DNA from 3 places in the Burkholderia sp. APQ4-4ca genome. Region 1 is predicted to be linked to each of the others. Evidence: predicted binding sites of a transcription regulator. Region 1 holds the regulator's gene; each other region holds the start of a gene.

Region 1 (4,710 bases):
CGTGCTGCTGGTGCAGCACGCGCTGCGCGCGATGCTCGCGCGTTTCCTGCGCCGCAGCCTGCCGCAACTGAAAGTGCTGTCGTACGCCGAAGTGCCGGACACACGCACGATCAAAGTCGTTAACGTCATCGGGGGTTCCGCTTGAACATTCGCAAATTCACCGGCGCAACGAGCCGCGACGCACTTCGTCTCGTGCGCGAGGCGCTCGGCGCCGACGCGGTCGTGCTGTCGAACCGCACGCTCGATGACGGCAGCGTCGAAATCGTTGCACTCGCCGATTCGGATCTCGCCGCGGTGGCGCCGCCGGCCGCGCGTCCGCGCCTCGCCACGTCGCGCGCGCCGGAATCCGTGCCGGCCGCCGCCGTGCCGGGCATCGTGTCGCGCCCGGGCATCGCTCCGCGCCCGGCCGTCAATCCGTATGCGGCGGGCGAAGGCGGGCTGCCGGACGTGTTCTCGTCCGTGTTCGGCGCGAGCGCCGACATGCAAGACGCGGATGCGCACGCGGCGCCGATCGATGCGGACGCGCCCGCGGCGGCAGCGCCGTCGAGCGCCGCATCCGCCGCGGCAGGCATGCCGGCCGCCGGATCGTCCGCGCCTGCTTCCGAACCCGCACCGTGGCTCGTCGAGCACGCGAAGCGCCTGACGCAGCAGCGCGACGCGCTGATTGCCCGTGCGCAGGCGTCTGCCGAGCCGCAGGCGAGCGCGCCCGCGCCGCAAGCCGCCGCCCGCGCGACGCCGCCCGACTGGGCGCGCGACATCGTGCGCGACGCCGAACGCCGGTCGCCGGCCGCCGGAGCGTCGGCCTCTGCGAAGCGCGCAGCCGACACGGGCGCCGCATACGGCGCCAGGGCGACGGAACGCACGCACCTGTCCGCCGACACGGCCGCCGTGGTGGCCGATGCGGTGAAGTCGCGCATCGAGCGGATCGTCAACGACACGGTGATGCAGGAGCTGGGCGAGCTGCGCGGAATGATGGAAGAGCAGTTCGACAGCCTGATGTGGCACGACCGCCAGCGTCGCGGCCCCGTCCACGGCGCGCTGACGAAGCACCTGTTCGCGGCCGGCTTCTCCGCGCAGCTCGTGCGGATGCTGGTCGACAACCTGCCGGCCGGCGACGGCGCGCAGACCTTCGAGCAGGCCGCCGAATGGGCGCAGTCGGTGCTCGCGTCGAACCTGCCGGTGCTGGACAGCGAGGACGCGCTGATGGAGCGCGGCGGCGTGTTCGCCCTGATGGGCCCGACGGGCGTCGGCAAGACGACCACCACCGCGAAGCTGGCCGCGCGCTGCGTGATGCGCTTCGGCGCGAGCAAGGTCGCGCTGCTGACCACCGACAGCTACCGGATCGGCGGCCACGAGCAACTGCGCATCTTCGGCAAGATCCTCGGCGTGCCGGTTCACGCGGTGAAGGATGCGGGCGACCTCGCGCTCGCGCTGTCCGAGCTGCGCAACAAGCACATCGTGCTGATCGACACGATCGGCATGAGCCAGCGCGACCGCGCGGTGTCCGACCAGATCGCGATGCTGCACGGCGCGAACGCGCCCGTGCAGCGCCTGCTGCTGCTCAACGCGACGAGCCACGGCGACACGCTGAACGAAGTCGTGCAGGCGTACCGCAGCGCGGGCGAGCATCCGGACCTGGCCGGCTGCATCCTCACGAAGCTCGACGAGGCGACTCACCTCGGCGGCGTGCTCGACACGGTGATTCGCTACAAGCTGCCGGTCCACTACGTGTCGACCGGCCAGAAGGTGCCGGAGAACCTGTACGTCGCATCGACCAAATTCCTGCTGAAGAGCGCGTTCTGTGTACCGCGCGACGGCTCGCCCTTCGTGCCGCAAGACGAGGACATGCCGACGCTGCTTTCCGCACTGACCGCACGTTCCACCGCCGAGCTGCACGAGGTGCGATTTGGATAAACGGATCATCGATCAGGCCGAAGGGCTGCGGCGCCTGCTGGCCGGGCGCGCGTCGCGCATCGTCGCGGTGACGGGCGGGCCCGCGGGCGTCGGCTGCACGTCCACCGTCGTGAACCTCGCGGCGGCGCTCGCGTCGCTCGGCAAGGACGTGCTCGTCGTCGACGAGCGCGCCGACGTGCATTCGGCCAGCGCGACGCTCGCCGGCGCGTGGCTGCGCGACGGCGAACGCACGCGGGTGGCGGCCGGCTTCGGCCTGTGCGGCGCCGCGCGGCTCGCGCGCGCCGGCTACGGCGACGCGCAACTGAGCGACTTCATCGACGGCCCGGCCGACATCGTCCTCGTCGACGCGCAGCTCGGAGCCGACGGATCGTTGTCGGCGCTCGCGCGCGAAGCGCACGACGTGCTGATCGTCACGCGGGTCGCCGCGCAGGCGATCACCGAGGCGTATGCGTGCATGAAGCGGCTGCATTTCGCGCACGCGTTCGCGCAGTTCCGCGTGCTGACCAATCAGGTCGCCAGCCACGCGGACGCGAAGACGGCCTTCGACAACCTCGCGGGCGTCGCGAGCCGCTACCTGACCGTGTCGATCGCCGACGCGGGCTGCGTGAGCGCCGATCCGCTCGTCGAGCACGCCCGCGAACTGATGCATGCGGTGGTCGACGCGTTTCCGTCGTCGGCTGCCGCGCGCGACTACCGGCAGATTGCCGCCGACCTGTTGTACTGGCCGATGCGCCCGGGTTCGGGCGCGGGCCGCGCGGTCCATGCCGGCGGCAAGCCGTCGTATGAGGCGGGCGCGGCACACGCCGCGTGAGCGCCACCCGAAGGAGGGAGCCATGATGTACAACGCTCAAGGAAAGATGTCCCAGGCCGACGTGCTCGCGCAATATGCGCCGCTCGTGCGCCGCCTTGGACTGCAGCTCGTCGCGAAGATGCCGGCGAGCGTCGATCTCGACGATCTGATCCAGGCCGGCATGATCGGCCTGATGGACGCGGCCGGCCGCTACAAGGAAGACCAGGGCGCGCAGTTCGAGACCTACGCGACGCAGCGGATCCGCGGCGCGATGCTCGACGAGCTGCGCAGCAACGACTGGCTGCCGCGCAGCCTGCGCAAGACGTCGCGCGAGGTCGAGCACGCGGTGCACCAGGTCGAGCAGCACCTCGGCCGCTCGGCGACCGAGACCGAGATCGCGCAGCACCTGAACATGCCGCTCGACGAATACCAGGGGATGCTGCAGGATCTGCACGGCAGCCAGCTCATCTACTACGAGGATTTCGATCGCGCGGCCGACGACGAGCCGTTCCTCGACCGTTATCGCGTCGATCATGCCGATCCGTTGTCGGCGCTGCTCGACGAGCACCTGCGCGAGGCGCTCGTGGAGGCGATCGAGCGGCTGCCGGAGCGCGAGAAGCTGCTGATGTCGCTGTACTACGAACGGGGCCTGAATCTGCGCGAAATCGGCGCGGTGCTCGAGGTGAGCGAATCGCGCGTGTGCCAGTTGCACAGCCAGGCCGTCGCGCGCCTGCGCGCGCGGCTGCGCGAACAGGCGTGGGTCGGCGCCGAGTCCTGACCCCGGCGTCCTGCCCCGTTGGCCACGGCCGCGCGCGCCGCGCCGCGCGCGTCTCGTGCCTACGCATCGTCCTTGCGCATTTCGCGCGCCGATTTGCTACAATCCCCTCCGTTTTCCGAGGAGCGTTGCGACGGGCCATCAGTGTCCGCCAGGCTCGGAGAGCTTCACCAAGCAGCCGTGCGGCGATTTTCCCGCCGGCCCCGCTTCCTGAACGGCGCTCACGTCACCAATCTAGAAACTTTTTAGAAAGGAGGGCGTGATGAACGCCATTATCGATTCCAAGGCTTCCCACGATTACGTCGTCGCCGACATGGCGCTGGCCGGCTGGGGCCGCAAGGAACTCAACATCGCCGAGACCGAAATGCCGGGCCTCGTGCAGATCCGCGACGAATACAAGGCGCAGCAGCCGCTGAAGGGCGCGCGCATTGCCGGTTCGCTGCACATGACGATCCAGACGGGCGTGCTGATCGAGACGCTGAAGGCGCTCGGCGCGGACGTGCGCTGGGCATCGTGCAACATCTTCTCGACGCAGGATCACGCGGCGGCCGCGATCGTCGAAGCCGGCACGCCGGTGTTCGCGTTCAAGGGCGAGTCGCTCGACGAATACTGGGAGTTCTCGCACCGCATCTTCGAATGGCCGAACGGCGAATTCGCGAACATGATCCTGGACGACGGCGGCGACGCCACGCTGCTGCTGATCCTCGGCGCGAAGGCCGAGAAGGACCGTTCGGTGATCGCGAAGCCGACCAACGAGGAAGAAGTCGCGCTGTACAAGTCGATCGCGGCGCACCTCGACGTCGACGCGAACTGGTACTCGAAGCGCCTCGCGCACATCAAGGGCGTGACCGAGGAAACCACGACCGGCGTGCACCGCCTGTACCAGATGGAAAAGGACGGCCGCCTGCCGTTCCCGGCGTTCAACGTGAACGATTCCGTCACGAAGTCGAAGTTCGACAACCTGTACGGCTGCCGCGAATCGCTCGTCGACGGCATCAAGCGCGCGACCGACGTGATGATCGCGGGCAAGGTCGCGGTCGTCGCGGGCTACGGCGACGTGGGCAAGGGCTGCGCGCAGTCGCTGCGCGGGCTGGGCGCGACCGTGTGGGTCACCGAAATCGATCCGATCTGCGCGCTGCAGGCGGCGATGGAAGGCTACCGCGTCGTGACGATGGAATACGCGGCGGACAAGGCCGACATCTTCGTGACGGCGACCGGCAACTACCACGTG
Region 2 (4,710 bases), on a different contig from region 1:
GTTCATGGCGCGCCTGGAGAACCTCGACGTGAGCCCGGACAAGGCCGCGGCGAAGGTGATCCTGAACGCGCGCACCGGCTCGATCGTGATGAACCAGATGGTCACGCTGCAAAGCTGCGCGGTCGCGCACGGCAACCTGTCGGTGGTCGTCAACACGCAGCCGGTGGTGTCGCAGCCGGGGCCGTTCTCGAACGGGCAGACGGTGGTCGCGCAGCAGTCGCAGATCCAGCTGAAGCAGGACAACGGCGCGCTGAAGATGGTGACGGCCGGCGCGAATCTCGCCGACGTCGTGAAGGCGCTGAACACGCTCGGCGCGACGCCCGCGGACCTGATGTCGATCCTGCAGGCGATGAAGGCGGCCGGCGCGCTGCGCGCCGACCTGGAGGTGATCTAAATGGCAGCCACGCTCCCCAACGCAAACGACCTCACGCAGCGCTTCGCGCTCGACGTGCAGGGTTTCGACGCGCTGCGCGCGCAGGCGAAGCAATCGCCGCAGGCCGGCGCGAAGGCGGTCGCCGGCCAGTTCGACGCGATGTTCACGCAGATGATGCTCAAGAGCATGCGCGACGCGTCGCCCGACGGCGGGCTGTTCGATTCGCATACGTCGAAGATGTACACGTCGATGCTCGACCAGCAGCTCGCGCAGCAGATGTCGAAGCACGGAATCGGCGTCGCCGATGCGCTGATGAAGCAGTTGCTGCGCAATGCGGGCGCCGGCGCGGGCAGCGACACGGCGGCCGACGTCGGCGCGGGCGGCATGGGCGCCGGCGGCCTCGGCACGGCCGGCAACGAAGGCAGCCTCGCCGCGATGAACGCGATGGCGAAGGCCTATGCGAACGCGGCGAACAACGGCGGCCTTGCCGGCGCGCGCGGCTACTCGGCCGACAGCGCGCTGACGCCGCCGCTCAAGGGCGCGCGCGGCGTGCAGGGCGCGGACGCGTTCGTCGACCGGCTCGCGGGCCCCGCGCAGGCGGCCAGTGCGACGACCGGCATCCCGGCGCGTTTCATCGTCGGCCAGGCCGCGCTCGAATCGGGCTGGGGCAAGCGCGAGATCCGCGCGACGGACGGCTCGACCAGCTACAACGTGTTCGGCATCAAGGCGAACAAGGGCTGGACCGGCCGCACCGTGTCGGCGCTGACCACCGAATACGTGAACGGCACGCCGCGCCGCGTGGTCGCGAAGTTCCGTGCGTACGACTCGTACGAGCACGCGATGACCGATTACGCGAACCTGCTGAAGAACAACCCGCGCTACGCGGGCGTGCTGAGCGCGAGCCGCAGCGTCGAAGGCTTCGCGCACGGGATGCAGAAGGCCGGCTACGCCACCGACCCGAATTACGCGAAAAAGCTGATCTCGATCATGCAGCAGATCGGCTGACGGCCGCGCCCGCCACCGGTTGGCCCCCCTCGGACCGCGCCCGGCACCTTGCCGCGCGCGGTTTCAACGTTTGCGAGAAATAAATCGCCGTTTCGATCTAAACTTTCGGTCAGCACTGCCGCTAAGTGTGAGAGACCTGCGACCGGGCCCCCGTTCTGGCCCGGTTTTATTGCGCACCGGTTGCCCCGGGCGCCCATGACAAGAAAGACCGGCTAGCCATGAATATCGAAACGTCGACGGACCCCAGCCTGGATGCAGGCCACTCCGGGCCCGACTATGCCCGCCGCAATCCGCTGGAAATCGGCGTGCAGTTGCGCAACCTGGTGAACCGCGGCGATTTCCTGACGGTCCAGTACCCGGGCGGCCAGCTCGTCACGCGTCTGCTCGAGGTCGACGTCGGCGCGCGGACGTTCACGTTCGACTGGGGCGCGCTGTCCGAGCAGAACGCCGGCATCCTCGGCGCGTCGCACTGCACGTTCGCGGCCGCGCCGGAGGGCGTGCGCGTCGAATTCACCACGGGCACGCCGCGCGAGACGCGCTACGAGGGGCTGCCCGCGTTCGTCGCCGATTTCCCCGACGTGCTGGTGTGCATCCAGCGCCGCGAATATTTCCGCGTCGACGCGCCGATCGTCGATCCGTTCCTGTGCCGCGGCAAGCTGCCGGACGGCGAAAGCTTCCTGTTCGAGGTGCACAACCTGTCGCTCGGCGGCGTGGGGCTGCGCACGGCGGATGAGCGCGTCGAGGCGCTCGAGGTCGGCACGCTGCTGCCGGACGTCGAGCTCGAGCTGACCGGCCACGGCAAGCTGTCGCTCGACCTGCAGCTGGTGTCGCAGCGTTCGACGCAGATGCCGAACGGGTCGCGCCGCTACCAGCTCGGCTTTCGCTACATGTCGCTGCCGGGCAGCGCGGAGAACACGCTGCAACGGCTGATCACGCAGCTCGAAATGAAGCGCCGCTCGCTCGCGCGGGCCTGACGCGCATCCGGCCGGCGCCCCCCGCGGGCCGCCCGCGCAGCACCGCCGGCGCCTTGCGCCGGGCGCTTCCAGCGGCGACGCACGCCCGTGCGCCGCGCGTGCATTTTTTCCTCAATTTTTTCAATCCGCGGCCGTTATACCGGGAGTCACGCAACCCGGCGGCCGCAGCGCGGCCGGCTCATCAGGATCGCGCATGTCCAACACACTCATGAACCTCGGCGTCAGCGGCCTGAATGCCGCGCTCTGGGGCCTCACGACGACCGGCCAGAACATCAGCAACGCGGCGACGCCGGGCTATTCGGTCGAACGCCCGGTCTATGCCGAGGCGAGCGGGCAGTACACCAGCAGCGGCTACATGCCGCAGGGCGTGAACACCGTCACCGTGCAGCGGCAGTACAGCCAGTACCTGAGCGACCAGCTGAACGGCGCGCAGACGCAGGGCGGCGCGCTGTCGACGTGGTATTCGCTCGTCGCGCAGCTGAACAACTACGTCGGCAGCCCGACGGCCGGCATCTCGACCGCGATCACGAGCTATTTCACCGGGCTGCAGAACGTCGCGAACAATGCGTCCGATCCGTCGGTGCGGCAGACCGCGATCAGCAACGCGCAGATTCTCGGCGACCAGCTGAAGGCGGCGGGCCAGCAATACGACGCGTTGCGCCAGAGCGTGAACACGCAGCTCACCAGCACCGTGTCGCAGATCAATACGTACACCGCGCAGATCGCGCAGCTGAACCAGCAGATCTCGGCGGCGAGCAGCCAGGGGCAGCCGCCGAACCAGCTGATGGACCAGCGCGATCTCGCGGTGTCGAACCTGTCGTCCCTCGCCGGCGTGCAGGTCGTGCGCAACGACAGCGGCTACAGCGTATTCCTCGCGGGCGGCCAGCCGCTCGTCGTCGCCGACAAGAGCTACCAGCTTGCGACCGTCACGTCGCCGTCCGATCCGAGCGAGCTCACCGTCGTGTCGCAGGGCATCGCCGGCGCGAATCCGCAGGGGCCGGACCAGGCGCTGCCGGATGCGTCGCTGTCGGGCGGCACGCTCGGCGGCCTGCTCGCGTTCCGCCGTCAGACGCTCGACCCGGCCCAGGCGCAGCTCGGCGCGCTCGCGACCAGCTTCGCCGCGCAGGTCAACGCGCAGAACGCGCTCGGCGTCGATCTGGCGGGCAAGCCGGGCGGCGACCTGTTCACGGTGACGAACCCGACCGTCTATTCGAATCAGGGCAACACCGGCAACGCGTCGCTGTCCGTGTCGTTCGCCAGTGCGTCGCAGCCGACGACGAGCGACTACACGCTGTCGTACGACGGCACGAACTACACGCTGACCGACCGCGCGAGCGGGTCGGTGGTCGACCAGAAGGCCGGTCCGATGCCGGTCTCGCTCGGCGGGCTGAACTTCTCGTTCTCGTCCGGCGCGATGAATGCCGGCGACCAGTTCACCGTGCTGCCGACGCGCGGCGCGCTGACCGGCTTCGGCCTCGCGACCACGAGCGGCTCGGCGATCGCGGCCGCGTCGCCGGTGGTCGCTGCGGCATCGAAAACCAACATCGGCACGGCAAAGATCACGCAGGGCGCGGTGAGCGCCGGCTACCAGGTGCCGACGACGCCGACCAAGCTGACCTACGACGCGGCGTCGCAGTCGCTGTCGGGCTTCCCGGCCGGCACCACGGTGACGATCGCGGGCACCCCGCCGACCTCGGTGACGATCACGAGCCCGACCGACAGCGTGCCGTACAACGCGACGGCCGGCGCGAAGCTGACGATCAACAGCACCACGCAGCCGGCTCCGGCGGGCGTGATGAACGGCGTGACCGTCACGCTGTCCGGCGCGCCGTCGGATGGCGACACGTTCACGATCGGACCGTACGCGGGCGGCACGAGCGACGGCTCCAACGCACAAGCGTTGTCGCAGCTCGTCACCGCGAAGGCGCTCGGCGGCGGCACGACGACGCTGACCGGCGCGTATGCGAACTACGTGAACGCGATCGGCAACACGGCGAGCCAGCTGAAGTCGTCGAGCGCCGCGCAGACCTCGCTCGTCGGCCAGATCACGACCGCGCAGCAGTCGGTGTCGGGCGTGAACCAGAACGAGGAAGCGGCGAACCTGATGCAGTACCAGCAGCTTTACCAGGCGAACGCGAAAGTGATCCAGACGGCGGCGACGCTGTTCCAGACCGTGCTCGGCCTGTTCAACTGACCGGATTCGAGGAATAGAAGCGATGCGAATTTCCAGCGCCCAGTTCTTCCAGCTGAACGTTTCACAGATGAACGATCAGCAGGCGCAGCTCGCACAGCTGTACCAGCAGATTTCGAGCGGCACGAGCCTGCAGACGCCGGCCGACAACCCGGTCGGCGCGGCGC
Region 3 (4,710 bases), on a different contig from region 1:
CTCGGTGCCGCCGTAGAGTTTCGGCGGGACGGCTTCGTAAAGCGGCGCGATCTGGGCAATTCGCATGGATGTTCTCCTGTGTCGATCCGAGCGCGCGGCGGCGCCGATGCGGATCCCGTACAAGGTTGCGGAACTTGCCGACGCACGCGGTTCGCGATACGTGGCCGGGCCCTGGGCGGGGTGCGCGGAGCGCCGGCGGCAAGCTGCGGGGCGGGCCGGCACGGCTCGCGCCGCCGCCCATTGGAGTCCATTATCGATATCGCCCTGAGGGGTTCGAGTGTTTTTTCAAACACTTAAGGCTTGTTACACGATGAAATACGCGAAAACCCCGAGAAAAAGGGCACGGAATCATGAAGCGCGACAGCCATAACTATTGTTGCGCTATCGTGAAAAAGCACTATAATTTTTACCGACCCGATTGCCGGCGCCTTGCCGGCAAGCCTTCCGCTCCCGGCGCGGCGGCCATCGGCGCCCCTCGCAACCGAATCCGCGTTGCAATCCGTTTTCCGACCGTTCCTTTCAATTCGCCTTGTCGGAAAAATTCCTACACGGTTTACAGACAAATCCTGCACGGCATACGCCACTTCGCTGATACCGACATAAATCCCGTTTGGCCAAAATTCGCCCTGTAAGACTATAAACGAGCCGACTGAGCGCCCAGTGCGCGCTGATCGAGCAAACGTTTTCATAACATGATTGGCCAAAGCACAGTTTTTTAACGGGGGAATCATGAGCGCCACCAGTGAAATGCTCAGTGAGATCAAAGAGGTTAACCTGTCGTATCTCCTCCTCGCGCAGCGACTGCTGCGGGAAGACAAGGCGATGGGCATGTTTCGCATGGGCATTTCCCAGGAACTGGCCGACGTGCTCGCCAACCTCACGCTCGCGCAGACCGTGAAGCTGGCCGCGTCGAACCAGATGCTGTGCCGCTTCCGCTTCGATGATCACGCGCTGCTGTCGTCGCTCGCCGACAAGGGCCGCAGCGATGTCGTCGCGCACGCCCACTCGGCCATCCTGATGGCCGGGCAGCAGGTCGAAGGCGTCCGCTGATCCATCCCGCCTTGCGTTCGTCCCGGCGTGCCGCGCCGGCCGGCAGCGTATTGGCCATTCATTCGCACAACGTCAAGCGGACGGTTATCACCATGGCAAGCAAAAGCGTCGTGATCGAGGTGAAGGAAATCACCCTCGCCATCGAACTCATCGAACTGGGCGCCCGGCTGCAGCTGCTGGAGGCGGAGACGAGCCTGTCGCGGGACCGTCTGATCAAGCTGTACAAGGAACTGAAGGGCGTGTCGCCGCCGAAGGGGATGCTGCCGTTCTCGACCGACTGGTTCATGACGTGGCAGCCGAACATCCACTCGTCGCTGTTCTACAACATGTACCGGTTCATGCAGGACCACGGCCGCTGCGACCCGATCCAGTCGATCGTGAAGGCGTACCGGCTCTATCTGGAGCACGTGAACCTGTCTGGCGACGAGGCCGCGCTGAGCCTCACGCGGGCGTGGACGCTGGTGCGCTTCTTCGATTCGGGGATGCTGCAGATGACGCCCTGCACGCGCTGCGGCGGCCACTTCGTCGCGCATGCGCATGATCCGCATCAAGGTTTCGTGTGCGGCCTGTGCCAGCCGCCGTCGCGCGCCGGCAAGACCCGCAAGGCCGCCGCCGCGCGCGCCGAACTGGCCGCCGCCGTGGCCTGAGCGCCGGGCCGGGCAAGGCCGGACGGGCCGCGAGCGACGTCCGCGGGCCGCGCGAATCGTCCGCGCACTGCTGGTAAACACCGTCGGGCTACCGCCGGGCGGCCGCGAAAGTTTTCCTGCCGACTGCCGTAAACCTGTTTAACGGCGGTCTTCCCGCCGGTCTTTCGTGAGGGACAGGCAGTGCTGATTATCGTGGGAACACTCGTGACGCTGTTGTCCGTCTTCGGCGGTTATGCGCTGGCAGGCGGGCATCTGGGCGCCTTGGTCCAGCCCATCGAGATCCTGATGATCGTGGGCGCCGGCGTCGGCGCGTTCATCCTCGGCAACGGCGTCAAGACCATCAAGGCGACGCTGCGCGTCCTGCCGACGCTCTTCAAGGGCTCGAAATACACGAAGGACGTCTACATGGAGCTGATGGCGCTGCTTTACGTGCTGCTCGCGAAGGCACGCAAGGAAGGCACGCTGACGCTCGAGGCCGACATCGACGATCCGGAAAAGAGCCCGATCTTCACGCAATACCCGAAGATCCTCGCCGATCACCACATCGTCGAATTCCTGACCGACTACCTGCGCCTGATGGTGGGCGGCAACATGAACGCGTTCGAGATCGAAAGCCTGATGGACGAGGAGATCGAGACGCATCACACGGAAGGCGAAGGCCCGGCGCACGCGCTGATGCGCGTCGGCGACGCGATGCCGGCGTTCGGGATCGTCGCGGCCGTGATGGGCGTCGTGCATACGATGGCCTCGGCCGACAAGCCGCCCGCGGTGCTCGGCGCGATGATCGCGCAGGCGCTGGTCGGCACGTTCCTCGGGATCCTGCTGTCGTACGGGCTGATCGGGCCGCTCGCGAGCCTCGCGGAACAGCGCGTGGCCGAGTCGACCAAGATGTTCCAGTGCATCAAGGTGACGATCCTCGCGACGCTGAACGGCTATGCGCCGGCGATCGCGGTCGAGTTCGGCCGCAAGGTGCTGTTCTCGACCGAGCGTCCGTCGTTCTCCGAGCTCGAAGAACACGTGCGCCGCGTGAAGACCAAGTGAGGCGGAGCGACCGATGAGCAAGAGCAAGGATCGCGCAATCGTCGTCAAGCGGGTGGCCCCGGCGAAGAAGGGCCACCACGGCGGCGCATGGAAGCTCGCGTACGCGGACTTCATGACCGCGATGATGGCGTTCTTCCTGCTGATGTGGCTGCTGAGTTCCGTCACGCCGGTGCAGCTGAAGGGGATCGCCGAATACTTCAACATGCCGCTGAAGGCCGCGATTCTCGGCAGCGGCGACCGCAGCTCGCAGGATTCCAGCATCGTCAACGGCGGCGGCCGCGACCTGTCGAGCACGGATGCCGGCACGCTGCGCCGCACCGACGGCACGACGCCGCTCGCCGAGCGCCTCGCGAAGGCGGGCGACGAGCATTCCCGGTCGCAGGCGCAGGGCGCGCAGGACCGGCTCGAGCAGACGCGCCTGCACGACCTGCAGATCAAGCTGATGGCCGCGATCGAGGCCAATCCGACGCTGCGCCAGTTCAAGCAGCAGATCCGCATCGATTCGACGCTGATGGGGCTGCGCATCGAGATCGTCGATTCGCAGAAGCGGCCGATGTTCGCGATGTCGAGCGACCACGTCGAGCCGTACATGCGCGACATCCTGCGCGAGATCGGCAAGACGCTGAACGACGTGCCGAACCGGATCATCGTCCAGGGCCACACCGACGCCGTGCCGTACGCGGGCGGCGAGGGCGGCTACAGCAACTGGGAGTTGTCGGCCGATCGCGCGAACGCATCGCGCCGCGAGCTGATCTCCGGCGGCATGGACGAGGCGAAAGTGCTGCGCGTGCTGGGCCTCGCGTCGACGCAGAACCTGAACAAGGCCGATCCGCTCGATCCGGAAAACCGCCGGATCAGCGTGATCGTGCTGAATCGCAAATCCGAAGAAGCGCTGATGCGCGACGACGCGACGACGACGACGCTGTCCGCCGACGCGGCCGGCTCGAAGCTGCTCGCGCAGCAGCTCGGCGGCCCGACGCCGGCGGCGCGCCCGGTCGTGGCGAGCGCCGTCGCCGTGGCGCCGAAACCCTGACGTTTCCGAGACAGACATGATCCGAACCATTCTCGCCATCGACGACTCCGCGACCATGCGTGCGCTGCTGCAGGCCACGCTTGCGCAGGCGGGCTACGACGTGACGGTGGCGCCGGACGGCGAAGCCGGCTTCGACATGGCGGCGACGGCGCCGTACGACCTGGTCCTGACCGACCAGAACATGCCGCGCAAGAGCGGGCTCGAGGTGATCGCCGGGCTGCGCAAGCTGACCGCGTACGCGCACACGCCGATCCTCGTGCTGACGACCGAAGGCAGCGATGCGTTCAAGGACGCCGCACGCGAGGCGGGCGCGACCGGCTGGATCGAAAAGCCGATCGACCCGGGCGTGCTGGTCGACCTGGTCGCCACGCTGTCCGAGCCGGCTGCTTCCTGACATGAACGCGATGAATTCAACCGGTGACCGGGCATGACTCTCGACATCACTCAGTTCTACCAGACCTTTTTCGACGAAGCGGACGAACTGCTCGCGCAGATGGAGCAGCTGCTGCTGAACCTCGACGTCGATTCGCCCGATCCCGAGGATCTGGCGGCGATCTTCCGCGCCGCGCATTCGATCAAGGGCGGCGCGGCGACGTTCGGCTTTTCCGCGCTGACCGAGACGACGCACATCCTCGAATCGCTGCTCGACCGCGCGCGCAACCATGAGCTGACGTTGACCAAGGAGATGGTCGACGCGTTCCTGGAAACCAAGGACGTGCTGTCCGACCAGCTCGTCGACTACCGCGCGAGCGCCGAGCCGGACGCGGCGGCCGCCGCAGCGATCTGCGCGAAGCTCGAACGGCTGAAGGCCGAAAGCGGCGGCGCGCCTGCCGCAGCGGCGCCTGCGCCGGCCGCGCCTGAGCCGGTCGCACCTACGCCGGCCGCACCTACGCCGGCCGCACCGGTTGACGCCGCCGTCGCGCCGGCCGCCGAGCCCGC

The links. The regulator FliA, encoded in region 1, starts transcription of late flagellar genes. The targets are predictions, from matches to a motif close to CTAAAGTTTNNNNNNNNNNNGCCGNTA.
Region 2: the regulator FliA is predicted to act here: its motif matches at 2,463-2,489, upstream of flgK (flagellar hook-associated protein FlgK).
Region 3: the regulator FliA is predicted to act here: its motif matches at 1,803-1,829, upstream of motA (flagellar motor stator protein MotA).

Annotation. Positions count from the first base shown of each region.
Region 1 covers NZ_JBYQCG010000240.1:39,657-44,366, reverse strand. Annotated here, with positions in the region: partial or broken gene flhA (flagellar biosynthesis protein FlhA) at 1-145, shown strand, start outside; gene flhF (flagellar biosynthesis GTPase FlhF) at 142-1,914, shown strand; gene AC3IFE_RS31265 (nucleotide-binding protein) at 1,907-2,725, shown strand; gene AC3IFE_RS31260 (RNA polymerase sigma factor FliA) at 2,748-3,482, shown strand; S-adenosyl-L-homocysteine riboswitch at 3,594-3,709, shown strand; gene ahcY (adenosylhomocysteinase) at 3,742-4,710, shown strand, end outside.
Region 2 covers NZ_JBYQCG010000111.1:54,029-58,738, forward strand. Annotated here, with positions in the region: gene AC3IFE_RS14100 (flagellar basal body P-ring protein FlgI) at 1-394, shown strand, start outside; gene flgJ (flagellar assembly peptidoglycan hydrolase FlgJ) at 395-1,378, shown strand; gene AC3IFE_RS14110 (flagellar brake protein) at 1,597-2,352, shown strand; gene flgK (flagellar hook-associated protein FlgK) at 2,546-4,546, shown strand; gene flgL (flagellar hook-associated protein FlgL) at 4,569-4,710, shown strand, end outside.
Region 3 covers NZ_JBYQCG010000215.1:14,052-18,761, reverse strand. Annotated here, with positions in the region: gene AC3IFE_RS22855 (glycosyltransferase family 4 protein) at 1-66, opposite strand, end outside; gene flhD (flagellar transcriptional regulator FlhD) at 730-1,050, shown strand; gene flhC (flagellar transcriptional regulator FlhC) at 1,143-1,697, shown strand; gene motA (flagellar motor stator protein MotA) at 1,878-2,738, shown strand; gene motB (flagellar motor protein MotB) at 2,752-3,771, shown strand; gene AC3IFE_RS22830 (response regulator) at 3,788-4,165, shown strand; gene cheA (chemotaxis protein CheA) at 4,199-4,710, shown strand, end outside.